3 regions of the Geothrix sp. 21YS21S-2 genome follow, and region 2 is predicted to be linked to each of the others. Evidence: riboswitches for the same ligand, from Rfam matches in the RefSeq annotation. Region 2 holds a riboswitch; each other region holds the start of a gene.
What was found. A riboswitch is a leader RNA that binds a small molecule or an ion and turns the genes downstream of it on or off. The one in region 2 is predicted to bind S-adenosylmethionine.

Region 1: it holds a riboswitch for S-adenosylmethionine, as region 2 does, so the genes downstream of both, RAH40_RS13445 (O-acetylhomoserine aminocarboxypropyltransferase/cysteine synthase family protein) here and metK (methionine adenosyltransferase) in region 2, are expected to answer to the same signal.
Region 3: it holds a riboswitch for S-adenosylmethionine, as region 2 does, so the genes downstream of both, RAH40_RS07950 (PLP-dependent aspartate aminotransferase family protein) here and metK (methionine adenosyltransferase) in region 2, are expected to answer to the same signal.

What each region holds. Positions count from the first base shown of each region.
Region 1 is NZ_CP132910.1:3,056,478-3,060,810, forward strand. It holds gene RAH40_RS13440 (DNA repair protein RecN) at 1-1,633, opposite strand, end outside; SAM riboswitch class I at 1,717-1,827, shown strand; gene RAH40_RS13445 (O-acetylhomoserine aminocarboxypropyltransferase/cysteine synthase family protein) at 2,012-3,304, shown strand; gene RAH40_RS13450 (alpha/beta fold hydrolase) at 3,301-4,215, shown strand; gene RAH40_RS13455 (aspartate kinase) at 4,212-4,333, shown strand, end outside.
Region 2 is NZ_CP132910.1:4,229,217-4,233,549, reverse strand. It holds gene RAH40_RS18750 (aminotransferase class I/II-fold pyridoxal phosphate-dependent enzyme) at 1-976, shown strand, start outside; gene metK (methionine adenosyltransferase) at 1,351-2,523, opposite strand; SAM-I-IV-variant riboswitch at 2,525-2,636, opposite strand; gene RAH40_RS18740 (DinB family protein) at 2,693-3,253, opposite strand; gene RAH40_RS18735 (sodium:solute symporter) at 3,272-4,333, opposite strand, start outside.
Region 3 is NZ_CP132910.1:1,753,464-1,757,796, forward strand. It holds gene RAH40_RS07945 (efflux RND transporter periplasmic adaptor subunit) at 1-311, opposite strand, end outside; gene RAH40_RS07950 (PLP-dependent aspartate aminotransferase family protein) at 516-1,781, opposite strand; SAM riboswitch class I at 1,859-1,964, opposite strand; gene RAH40_RS07955 (RNA helicase) at 2,120-4,333, shown strand, end outside.

The sequences.
Region 1 (4,333 bases), 1.2 Mb from region 2:
GGCCGGACAGGAGCCGGGCCAGTTCCCGCACCCGGGCGTCGCCCGCGAGCCAGGTGAGGCCGCTGCGGGTGCGGCCCTCGTTCACTTCCTTGCGCAGCTGGCCGTGGTGCTCGGCGCGGGCGGCCACCTGGGCCAGGTGGGTCACGGCCAGCACCTGGTGGCTCCGGCCCAGCTCGCGCACGGCGGCGCCCACGGCGATGGCGGTCTCGCCGCCGATGCCGGCGTCCACCTCGTCCAGCACCAGGACCAGGGGGTCCCGGCTGCCGGCGCCGAGCGCCATGCCGGCGCCCTGCATGGCCAGCATGAGGCGGCTCAGCTCGCCGCCCGAGGCGATCTTGGCCAGGGGGCGGAAGCCCTCGCCCACGTTGGGCTCGATCCAGATGGCCACGGTGGAGAAGCCCTGGGGGGAGACCCTCACGGGCAGGCCCGCCAGGAGGACCGGGCTCGAGGGTTCCTCGGCGACGGCCAGGCGCAGCTGGATTCGGCAGCCGTTCATCCCCAGGCGGCCCAGGCGCTGGTGCACGTCCTTTTCCAGGGGCTGGACGAGGCCGGCCCTGTGGGCGTGGAGGACCTCGGCGGCGGCGCGGTAGGCCTCGCAGGCCTTCGCCAGGCCGCCTTCGAGTTCCCTCAGGCTGGAGCTGTGGTTGTTCAGTTCGTCCTGCTCGCGGCGGAGCGCCTCCAGGCGGCCCGCGAGCTCCTCGGGCTCGCAGCGGTGGCGCCGGGCCAGCTTCTCGAACTGGGCTAGGCGGGTCTCCAGGGCCTCGATGCGGTCCACGCCCTCCCGGGACCAGCGGATGGCCTGGTCCTGGGCCAGGGCCTGGAGGTCCTCCAGCTCCAGCAGGGCCGAGCGGGTGCGGTCCACTTCCACCTGGGCGGCGGGCAGGATCGAGGCGGCGCGGGCCTGGGCGCGGTGGGCGTCCTCCACCAGGCGCAGGGCGTCGCGCAGGGCCTCGGCGCCCTCGCGGAAGGCGGACTCCAGGTGGACGGCGTGGCGCAGGGGTTCGCGCTCGCTGCGCAGCTGCACCCACTCCCCGGCCCGGGGGGCCAGTTTCTCCAGGTCGGCGATCTGCTCGGCCAGCCACTCCAGGCGCTCGGCGCGCTGGCTTTCGCTCTTCTTCCGGGCCGCCAGGCGGGCCTGGGCGTCCCGCACGTCGCCCGCCTGGGCGGCCAGGTCGGCGCTGATGCCCAGCACCTCGTCCAGGAGGCCCAGGTGGCGTTCCTCGGCCAGGAGGGACTGGTGGTCGTGCTGGCTGGTGAGGCGCATCCAGATGCGCCCGGCCTCGCGCAGGTCGGTCAGGCTGCAGGCGCCGCCGTTGATCCAGGCGCGGCTGCGGCCGTTGGCGGCCACCTCCCGGCGCAGCACCACGGGCTGCTCCTCGGGGAGGCCCCGGTCGGCGAGGAAGGCCCGCCAGGCCTCGAAGGCGCCGTCCACCACGGTCTCGGCCACGGCCCGGGCCGTGCCCTGGCGCACCATGTCGCCGTCGCCCCGGGCCCCCACCAGCAGGGAGAGGGCGTCCACCAGGAGGGACTTGCCGGCCCCGGTCTCGCCGGTGAGGACGGTGAAGCCGGCCTGGAAGTCCAGGGCGAGGTCTTCCACCAGGGCCAGGTTCTGGATGCGGAGCGAAGAGAGCATGGCTTCAGCCTACCCTGAGGCCTTGACTCCTGGGCAGCGAACACGCATCATGATGGTTCTGAGTTCTTTGTCAGTTCCATAGTGAGCTATCACGAAAGGTGGAGGGACGGGCCCTGTGAAACCTTGGCAACCTGCGATGAGCAAGGTGCCAATTCCTGCCGGTGGACGCATGCGTCGAGCCGGATAGATACCGAACTGATGTGACTGCCAAGACACAGACGGAGAGGGGCCCGAATTATTCGGGCCCCTCTCCGTCCATGTGAAGCTCGCGAGGAACCGAAGGCTCCCTCGACCTGTCCGGAGGCCCCTAGCGGGGAGACAAGGACCCAAGCATTCCCCCCCCGCGGCGGGCGGGGGAAGATCCACCTGGAGCCGAACGTGAGCCAGAACCAGCCCCACTTCGAGACCATCGCCCTCCACGGGGGGCACAGCCCGGACCGGGACACCCGCAGCCGCGCGGTGCCCATCTACCAGACCACCAGCTACGTCTTCGACTCCACGGAGCACGGGGCGCGCCTGTTCAGCCTGGAGGAGCCGGGCAACATCTACACCCGCATCGGGAACCCCACGGTGGACGTGCTGGAAAAGCGCGTGGCCCAGCTGGAGGGCGGCGTGGCGGCGGTGGCCACGGCCTCCGGCCAGGCCGCCATCACCCTCGCGGTGGTGACCCTGGCCCAGGCCGGGGACCACCTCATCGCCGGCACCAACCTCTACGGGGGCACCCACACCCTCTTCAGCCAGAGCTTCAAGCGCCTGGGCATCACGGTCACCTTCGTGGACAGTACCGACCCTGACGCCTTCCGCAAGGCCCTGCGCCCGGAGACCAAGGCCATCTACCTGGAGGCGCTGGGCAACCCCAAGCTGGACGTGCCCCACTTCGACGCCCTGGCGGCGGTGGCCCAGGAGGCGGGGGTGCCCCTCATCGTGGACAACACCCTGGCCTCCCCCTGGATCTGCCAGCCCCTGAAGCATGGCGCGAACCTGGTGGTGCACAGCGCGACGAAGTACCTCGGGGGCCACGGCACGAGCCTCGGCGGCGTGCTGGTCGACGGGGGCAACTTCGACTGGGCCAACGGCAGGTTCCCGGAGTTCACCCAGCCCAACCCCTCCTACCACGGGGCCGTCCTCACCCAGGTTGCGGGTCCGGCGGCCTTCGCGGCCAAGGCCCGCCTGGAGGGCCTTCGGGACTTCGGCCCCGCGCTGTCGCCCTTCAACGCCTTCCTTCTGCTCCAGGGCATCGAGACCCTCCCCATCCGCATGGACCGCCACGGCAGCAACGCCCTGGCCATCGCCCAGTGGCTGGAGGCCCACCCCCAGGTGGCCTGGGTCAACTACCCGGGCCTCCCCGGCCATCCGAGCCACGCCCTGGCCCGGCGCTACTTCCGGGAGGGCGCGGGCTTCGGCGGCATCCTCACGTTCGGCGTGAAGGGGGGGCTGGCCGCCGGGGCCAAGGTCATCAACGCGGTGGAGCTCTTCTCCCGCCTGGCCAACGTGGGCGACGCCAAGAGCCTCATCATCCACCCGGCCACCACGACCCACCAGCAGCTCAGCGCCGAGGACCGCGCCACCAACGGCGTCACGGACGACCTCATCCGGCTCTCCATCGGCCTCGAGAACATCGACGACCTGAAGGCGGACCTGAACCAGGCCCTGTGCGGGGGGGACGCTTGACCCAGGCCTTCCTCTCCCCGGAGGGCGTGCGCACCGCCTTCCGCGTCACCGGGCACGGGCCGGCCAGGGTCCTGCTCCTCCACGCGCTCACCGGGGGCCCCGACGCCGCCGACGCGCCGGGGGTGAAGGGCTGGTGGGGGCCCATGTTCGAGCCGGGCGCGCCCCTGGCGGCATCCGAGGCCACCGTGTGGACGCCCAACCTCGCCGGGAGCTGCTACGGCGCCGAAGGGCCGGAACCCCGGGGCGGCTGGTCCACCCGGTACCAGGCCGAGGTGCTGGCCCAGTGGATCCGCGCCGGGGACCTGTCCTTCGACGCCCTCCTGGGGGGATCCCTGGGGGGCATGGTGGCGCTGGAGCTGGCCGTCCTGGAGCCCGGGCGCTTCAAGGCCGTGGGCGTCATCGGCTGCGGGGGCCGCTCCGACGCGTGGCTCTGGGGCTCCAACGAGGCCCAGCGCGCGATCCTGGCCAGCCCCTCCCTGGGCGACGACGAGGCCATCGCCCTGGCGCGGCGCGTCGCCATGCTCACCTTCCGGAGCCCCGCGGGTCTGGCTGGGCGCTTCACCGCTCCAAGCGAGCTGCAGGAATGGCTGGCTTTCCATGGCAGGGCCCTGGCGGCGCGGTTCACCCGGGCGGCCTACGTGGCCCTCCTGGACGCCATGGACAACCACGACCTCACCCGGGGCCGGGGCAGCCTGCCCGAGGTCCTGGCGCGCATGGGCGCCACGCTCCACGTCCTGGGCCTGGAGGGGGACATGCTCTTCTCCCAGGCCTGCCTGATTGAACTCATCGAAGCCGCCCGGAAGGCGGAGCGCCTGGGGGAGGCCCGCTGGGTGCGGAGCCCCCACGGGCACGATGCCTTCCTCATCGAGTGGGACCAGGTGAAAGCCTGGCTGAAGGAGGTACTGCCTTGAAAGTTCTCAAGTTCGGAGGAACCAGCGTCGGAACCCGGGAGGCCCTGGAACTGGCGGCGACGATCATCGGCCAGGAGCTCCCCCAGGGGGGCCTCGTGGTGGTCTCGGCCCTGTCGGG
Region 2 (4,333 bases):
CGGCCCCGCCCAGGGCCTGCCCGCCCTGCGCGAGCTCCTGGCCGCCGACCTGACCCGGCGGGACGGGGTCCCCCGCACCGCCGACAACCTCCTCGTCACCGCCGGCGGCAAGCCCGCCATCCTCGACGCCCTCCGGTGCGTCCTGGAGCCCGGGGACGAGGTGCTGATCTTCGCCCCCTACTGGCCCACCTTCAAGGACCAGGTGGCCTGGGCCGGAGGCACTCCGGTCATCGTGCCGCCGGGCCCGGACCTCCTGCCCGCGGAGGGCGCCCTGGACCGGGCGCTGGGCCCGCGCACCCGCGCCGTCATCCTCAACCAGCCCTCCAACCCCACCGGGAGGGTGTGGGACCTCCCGCGCCTCCACGACCTGGCCGACGTCATCCTGGAGCGCGACCTCTGGCTGGTGCTGGACCAGGTGTACGGCACCCTCACCCTGGACGGCCCCGAGCTCCCCTTCCTGCGCACCTGCCCCGACCTGGCCGACCGCACCCTCCTGGTGGAGAGCTTCTCCAAGCGCTTCGCCATGACCGGCTACCGCCTGGGCGCCGCCGCCGGCCCCCTGGGCCTCATCCGCGCCATGACCAGCCTGGGCTCCACCAGCGTCACCCACCCCAGCATGATCAGCCAGCACGCCGGCATCGCCGCGCTGGGCCTGGACGGCGCCTTCGAGCGGGAGATGGCCGAGGGCCTCCGGGTCCGCCGGGACCGGCTCCAGGAGGGCCTGAACGCCATCCGGGGCATCCGCTGCGGCCGCCCCGAGGGGGCGATCTACCTCTTCCCCCACGTGGCCGGATGGATGGAGGCCCACGGCGTCGCCTCGGACCCGGAACTCACGGCGCGCCTCCGGGACGAGGCCGGGGTTAAGGTGCTGCCCGGCACCGCCTTCGGCGCGCCCGGGTACCTTCGCATCTCCATCGCCGCGTCCCTGGAGGCGCTGGACAAGGCGCTGGAGCGCATGCGGACCTTCTTCGGGTAGCGGACGTTTGGGAATCGACCCGGCTGAAAACCCTTCTCTGCGAGTGTGATCGCTTTCCCGGCCCATCCGCGGCATCCGATAAGCGGGCGGCTTGCACCTCGAAAAGACTGAACCCACAGGCGCAGAGGATTAAATCCCTTTCATCCCATCAATCCAATTTATCCCCGTTCCAGCAGGGCAAGTGCCGGGATGGGTCCGTGATGGCGGGTGGCCTGCGCGCCGTTTCCCTGCAGGCTTGCCCTGCCAGGACAGGGATGAATTGAGGGGAAAAGGCAGGATGAAGCCCATTTACGCCTTTGCCGGGGTTTGCCGACAGGCCCTGGCCCACGAAAAAGCCGGGCCCCGACGGGGCCCGGCTTGACTGGGGAATGCCGTCAGACCCGGACTTCCAGCCCCTTGACCGCCGCGGCGAGGGCCTCGGCCTTGTCCGTGCGCTCCCAGGGGAACCCGTCCCGGCCGAAGTGGCCGTAGCTGGCGGTGTCCCGGTAGATGGGGCGCAGGAGGTCGAGGGTGGTGATGATGCCCTTGGGGCTCAGGTCGAAGTGCTCGGCCACGAGCTTCTCCAGCTGGGCGTCGGAAATGACGCCCGTGCCGAAGGTGGTGACCATCACGCTCACGGGCTTGGCCACGCCGATGGCGTAGGCCACCTGCAGCTGGCAGCGGGAGGCCAGGCCCGCGGCGACGATGTTCTTGGCCACGTACCGCGCGGCGTAGGCCGCGGAGCGGTCCACCTTCGAGGGGTCCTTGCCGGAGAAGGCGCCGCCGCCGTGGGGGGCGGAGCCGCCGTAGGTGTCCACGATGATCTTGCGGCCCGTGAGGCCGCAGTCGCCCTGGGGGCCGCCCACGACGAACTTGCCGGTGGGGTTGACGAGGTACTCGGTGCCCTTGAGCCAGGCCGCGGGCATGACGGGCTTGATGATCTCCTCGATCACCGCGTCCCGGAGCACCTCGTAGGGGACGTCCTCGGCATGCTGGGTGGAGACCACGATGCTCTCGGCCCCCACGGGGCGGCCGTCGACGTAGCGCAGGGTGACCTGCGACTTGGCGTCGGGGCGGAGCCACGCGAAGCGGCCCTCCTTGCGGAGCTTCGCCTGGCGCTCCATGATGCGGTGCGCGTAGTGGATGGGAGCGGGCATGAGCGCGTCGGTCTCGTCGCAGGCGTAGCCGAACATGAGGCCCTGGTCGCCGGCGCCCTGCTCCTTGTGGAGCCCTTCGCCCTCGGTGACGCCCTGGCTGATGTTCTGGGACTGCTTGTCGTAGCAGACCATGACGGCGCAGCCGCGGTAGTCGATGCCGTAGTCGGTGCTGTCGTAGCCGATGTCCTTCAGGACGCCGCGGGCGATCTGGATGTAGTCCACCACCGCGTTGGTGGTGATCTCGCCGGCCATGACGACCAGGCCCGTGTTGCACAGGGTCTCCGCCGCGACCCGGGACTTGGGGTCCTGGGCGAGGCAGGCATCCAGGACCGCGTCCGAGATCTGGTCGGAGACCTTGTCGGGATGGCCTTCGGAGACGGACTCCGAGGTGAAAAGGTAGTTGCTCGACATCATGCGCTCCAGGGGTTTCAGGTTGGTCTCCTGCGCATGGAACCCGTAGGTCCAGGGCACCGCAGCTTCCTGCTCGGTTGCCGACCCCTTTCAGGGCACTCTACATGCACTGCCATTCTTGGGCTGGCCCCCGGTTTTGTCAACCCGCCGGTGGCAAGCGGGCGGCCCCTCAACGGCTGGCCGGCGGCACGATTCCGTTCATGCGGAGGTACACCACGATCTGCCCGTAGTGGTCCATCGTGTGGGCCAGCAGGATGTTCGCGAGGGCCACGCGGGACGTGTCGCCCTCGCCGAAGGGGGACTTGATGGCCACCAGCGCGTTCCGGTCGTTGATGGACTTGAGCGCCTTGTGGACGTACTCATACGAGCCTTTCAAGTAGGCCAGGACTTCCGCCTTCTCCTTCAGGGCGGCGGGACCGTCCCCCTTGCCCACGTCCACCGGGGGCTTCTCCCCGAGGATGACCGAGCCCACCCAGTAGTTGACCGCGCCCACGTGCTTGGCCTGGGCGGCGACGTCGCGGACGCCCTTGAACTCGCCCGCGGTGGGCACGAAGGCGAACTTCGACTCGGGCATGGCTTCCAGGGCGGGGACGAACTCCTTCTCCGCGTAGCCGAGGGATCCGTCCAGGGTCACGCCCAGAGGCTTGTCGAGCTTGGGGGGTTCGGCGTACTGGGCGGTGAGGTTGGAGGCGGCGAGAAGAGCCGCGAGGACCGTGGCGTTCCTGATCATGACTTCCTCCTCTGGGTGCTAGTCCGGGGACAGGGTGGCGCCGGGCAGGTCCGTCCCCACGGGAACGCCGCCCAGCTTCTGGAACAGCATCGACAGGCCGACCACCAGCACGCAGCCGACGACGTTGTACCAAAGGAATGAGATGCCGCTGAAGAGGAAACATGCCAGGACGGCGGCCTCCGCCGCCAGGGCCGCCCAGAACGCGCTGCCCCCCCGCACCCCCTTGAGGTAGAAGGCCACCAGGAAGATCCCGAGGATGGTCCCGTAGAAGAGGGACCCCAGGATGTTGACGGCCTCCACCAGGGAGCCCAGGCGGCTCGCGTACTCCGCGAAGGCGATGGCGAAGCACCCCCACCCGAAGGTGGCCAGCCTCGACACCCACATCTCGCCCCGGGTGTCGGCCCCCCCCGCGTAGCGGCGCCACAGGTCCACCACCGTGGTGGCACCCAGGGCGTTGATCTCCGCGGACATGGAGGACATGGAGGCCGAGAACACCGCGGCCAGCACCAGGCCCACGAGGCCGGCCGGAAGGCTGTGGAGGACGTACCAGAGGAAGACGTAGTTGGTGTCGCTGGGGTTCACGGAGGGGTCCGCCCGGCGCATGATGCCCACGGCCTCGCTGCGCTTCTGCGCGGCCCTGGCGTCGGCCCGGAGCAGCTCCTCCCGGGCCTCGGGCAGGGACCCCTCCCCGTGGCGGGCCCGGATGAAGCCCTCCGCCCGGGCCGCGCGGTCCGCCAGCGCCGCGCCGTAGGCCTCCTGGGCCCTCCGGAATTCGGGCGCCGCCTCGCTGGCGAGCACCCGCTTCACCGGACCCGGGTTGAAGAAGACCGGGGGCGCGGTGAACTGGTAGGCCACGAACACCATGGCCCCCACCAGCAGGATCAGGAACTGCATGGGCACCTTGAACAGGCCGTTGGCCAGGAGCCCCATGCGGCTCTGGGCCACGGAGCTGCCCGAGAGGTAGCGCTGCACCTGGGACTGGTCGGTGCCGAAGTAGGAGAGGGCCAGGAAGAACCCGCCCACGAGGCCCGACCACAGGTTGTAGCGGTTCTTCAGGTCGAAGGAGAAGTCGATGGCGTT
Region 3 (4,333 bases), 2.5 Mb from region 2:
AGCCTCGCCTGGGCCTGGGCCAGCGCCGCCCGCTGCTCCGAGTCCTCCAGTTCCGCCAGCACCTGCCCCGCCTCCACCCGGTCCCCCTCCTCCACCAGCCTGCGGGAGACGACGCTGGCCTGCAGCGCCCCCAGGGAGACGCGCCGGGGCGCCAGGACCCGGCCGTTGAGCACCAGCGTCCGCACGAGGTCGCGGCGCGCCACCCGCACCGCCTCGAGGGCCGGTCCCAGGAGGAGGCGCGGCAGGAAGGCGGCCAGCACCAGCGCAAGGCCGCAAAGGGCCGCTCCTCGTAGAACGGTGGACCTGGACATCCGGCACTCCTCGGGTAGAAGGATCCTTCCATGGCGAGTTCATTAAATCAACACATTCCCCAGCGTTTGGAACGCAATCCAACGGATGTTGAATCAACTCTGGCCACACCAAAAAATATTTATTTAATACTTTAGCCACCCCTCCCCGGCGCAGGCGCCCTGCCACCGGAAGAAGAGGTTAAAAGTTATTATAATTATCTTTGTCTATCCAAGCGCCTGCCGGAGATCCTCCACCAGGTCCCCGGGATCCTCGATGCCCACCGAGAGGCGGATGAGGCCGTCGCCGATGCCGGCGTTCCTGCGGGCCTCCGGGGTCATGGACGCGTGGGTCATGCTGGCGGGGTGGGCCACGAGGCTCTCCACGCCGCCCAGGCTCTCGGCCAGGGTGAACCAGTGCAGGGCCAGGAGGACCCGGTTCACCGCGGCCGGGGTGGCGTCCTTCAGCTCGAAGCTGAGCATGGCGCCGAAGCCCTTCTGCTGGGCCCGGGCCAGGGCGTGCTGGGGGTGGGTGGGCAGGCCGGGGTAGTTCACGGAGGCCACGGCGGGGTGGGCGGCCAGCGCCTGGGCCACGGCCAGGGCCCCCGCCTCGTGGGCCAGCATGCGCACCCGGAGGGTCTTGAGGCCGCGCAGCACCAGGTAGCAGTCGTGGGGGCTCTGGCTGGTGCCCAGGAGGTTGTTCATGGCGGCGATGCGCTGGGCCAGGGCCTCGCGGCCGGGGCCCGCCACCACGGCGCCGCCCACCACGTCGCTGTGGCCGTTGAGGTACTTGGTGGTGCTGTGCACCACCAGGTCCGCCCCGAAGTCGAAGGGCCGCTGGAGGACGGGGGAGAGGAAGGTGTTGTCCACCACCAGCAGCGCGCCCGCACCCGCGGCGATTCCGGCCAGGGCGCCCAGGTCCGAGAGGCGCAGGAGGGGGTTGGAGGGGGTCTCGACCCAGATCATCCGGGTGTTGGGGCGCAGCGCCGCCCGCACCGCCGCGGCGTCGGCCAGGTCCAGGTAGGTGACCTCCAGGCCGTAGACCTTGCGGGCGTGCTCCAGGGTGCGGAAGGTGCCGCCGTAGCAGTCCACGGTGCAGAGCACGTGGCTGCCGTGCTCCAGGAGGTTCAGGGCCACGAGGACCGCGCTCATGCCCGAGCTGGTGCAGGTGGCTCCCGAGCCCCCCTCCAGGGTGGCGATGGCCGTCTCCAGGCGCTCCCGGGTGGGGTTGCCGCTGCGGGTGTAGTCGAAGCCGCCGTTGCTGCCGATGTCCGAGAAGGCGAAGGTGCTGGTGAGGTAGAGGGGAGGCGTCACGGCCCCGTAGGCGGGGTCCGGCTGGGAGCCGGCGTGGATGCACTGGGTGCCGGGTCCGGCCCCGGCCAGGAGGTCCGCCCTCCGGGCCCAGCCCGCCACGGGCTCCGTGCCCGGGGGCACGACCGTGAAATGGTAGGCCGGGTTGCCGGGCACGTTGCTGTCGAGGTGGTTGTCGCTCATGGGGTCCTCCGGGTGGGAGGATCGCCGCCGTTCCGGCCCGATCGTGGGGAATCCCTGATTCGTCAGCTCGCTGCAGCTCGCCATCTTCCCCCGGCTTGCGCCGCAGGCAGGAATTGGCACCTTGCCCGGAAGCAGGTTGCCAAGGTTTCACAGGGCCCGTCCCTCCACCTTTCTGGATATCGCGCTATGGAACTGGCAAGGATCCGCAAAGAACAAGAGTGCCGCAGGGCCGGGTTCCGCGCAAAGGCGAAAAAAAACCGATCGGAACCGGAACCCGCCCAGCCGGAAATGGGCTAGGGTGGACAAGGCCCCCTCCACCGCCCCCACCCGGAATCCCCATGCACACGACCCTCTACGACCTCCTCCCCCAGGCAGCCGGCGCCGGCAGCGACGAACTGCTCGGCCGGTTCCTGGAGTACGTGGAAGGCCGGCGCCTCACCCTCTACCCCGCCCAGGAGGCCGCCATCCTCGAACTGTTCGAGGGGAAGAACGTCATCCTCAACACGCCCACGGGGTCGGGCAAGTCCCTGGTGGCGGCGGCGCTGCACTTCAAGGCCCTGGCCCAGGGGCGGCGCTCCATCTACACCTGCCCCATCAAGGCCCTGGTCAACGAGAAGTGGCTGGCCCTGTGCCGGGACTTCGGGCCCGGGAACGTGGGGCTCAGCACGGGCGACGCCTCGGTGAACCGGGACGCGCCGATCCTCTGCTGCACCGCCGAGATCCTGGCCAACATCGCCCTGCGCGAGGGCGCGGACGCCGACGTGCGGGACGTGATCATGGACGAGTTCCACTACTACGCCGACCGGGAGCGGGGCGTGGCGTGGCAGGTGCCGCTGCTCACGCTGCCCCAGTGCCGGTTCCTGCTCATGTCCGCCACCCTGGGCGACACGGCCTTCTTCGAGGAGGAGCTGACCCGGCTCACGGGAACCCCCACGGTCTCGGTGAAATCCACGGACCGCCCGGTGCCCCTGGGCTTCACCTACGCCGAATCCCCGCTCTCGCTCACCCTGGAGCGCCTGGTGGAGGAGGGCAAGGCGCCCATCTACCTGGTGCACTTCACCCAGCTGGAGGCGGCCACCAGCGCCCAGGACTTCACCAGCATCAACCTCTGCACGAAGGAGGAGAAGGCCGCCATCCAGAAGGAGATGGAGGGCTTCAAGTTCAACAGCCCCTACGGCCCGGACCTCAAGCGTTGGCTGCGCCACGGCATCGGGCTGCACCATGCGGGGCTCCTGCCCAAGTACCGCATCCTGGTGGAGCAGCTGGCCCAGAAGGGCCTCCTGAAGGTCATCTGCGGCACGGACACCCTGGGGGTCGGCATCAACGTGCCGATCCGCACGGTGCTCTTCACCAAGCTGTGCAAGTACGACGGGCAGAAGACGGGCATCCTGAGCGCGCGGGACTTCCACCAGATCTCGGGCCGGGCGGGGCGCAAGGGCTTCGACGACGTGGGCTGGGTGGTGGCCCAGGCCCCCGAGCACTGGATCGAGAACATGAAGCTGGCCGCCAAGGCCGCCGCCGGCGGCCGGAAGTACACCAGGCGCCTGCCACCGGAGCGGAACTTCACGAACTGGGACAAGCAGACCTTCGAGAGGCTCGTGGCGGCCCAGCCGGAGCGCCTGGTGTCGCGGTTCCAGGTGACCCACGGCATGCTGCTCAACGTCCTGAGCCGCCGCGGGGACGGCTGCGGCGCCATGCGCGGGCTCATCCGAGGCTGCCACGACAACGAGCGCGCGAAGGCGGCCCATTTCAGGCGCGGCTGGCAGCTGTTCCGCGCCCTGCTGGACCGGAAGATCGTGGAGTTCACGGGCGAGGGCCACAACCTGCGGGTGAACGTGGACCTGCAGGACGACTTCTCCATGAACCAGACCCTCAGCCTCTACCTGCTCGACACGATCCCGCTCCTGGATCCGGACAGCCCCGAGTACGCCCTGGACCTCATCACCCTGGTGGAGTCCATCCTGGAGAACCCCGAGGTCATCCTGCGCAAGCAGCTGGACCGCCTCAAGGGCCGGCGCGTGGCCGAGATGAAGATGGCCGGCATCGAGTACGAGGAGCGCATGGCCGAGCTGGAGAAGCTCGAGTACCCCAAGCCCCAGCGCGATTTCATCTACGGCACCTTCAACGCCTTCGCCGTCAAGCACCCATGGGTGGGCGAGGAGAACATCCGCCCCAAGTCCATCGCCCGGGAGATGTTCGAGGACTACCGCTCCTTCTCCGACTACGTGCGCGAGTACGACATCCAGCGCTCGGAAGGCCTCCTCCTGCGCCACCTGAACAGCGTGTTCAAGGTGCTGGCCCAGACCGTGCCCGATTCCGCCAAGAGCGAGGAAGTGAGGGAGATGGAGCTCTACCTGGGCGCCATGCTCCGCCAGGTGGACTCCAGCCTCCTGGACGAGTGGGAGAAGATGCGCGACGGGAGCTACCGCCCCGGGGAAGCCGCGGAGCTGCGCCCCCCCGGCGCCGAGGAGGCCGACCTGGACGTCACGAGGGACCGCAAGGCCTTCACCGCCGCCGTGCGCAACCGGATCTTCACGTGGATGAGGAGCCTG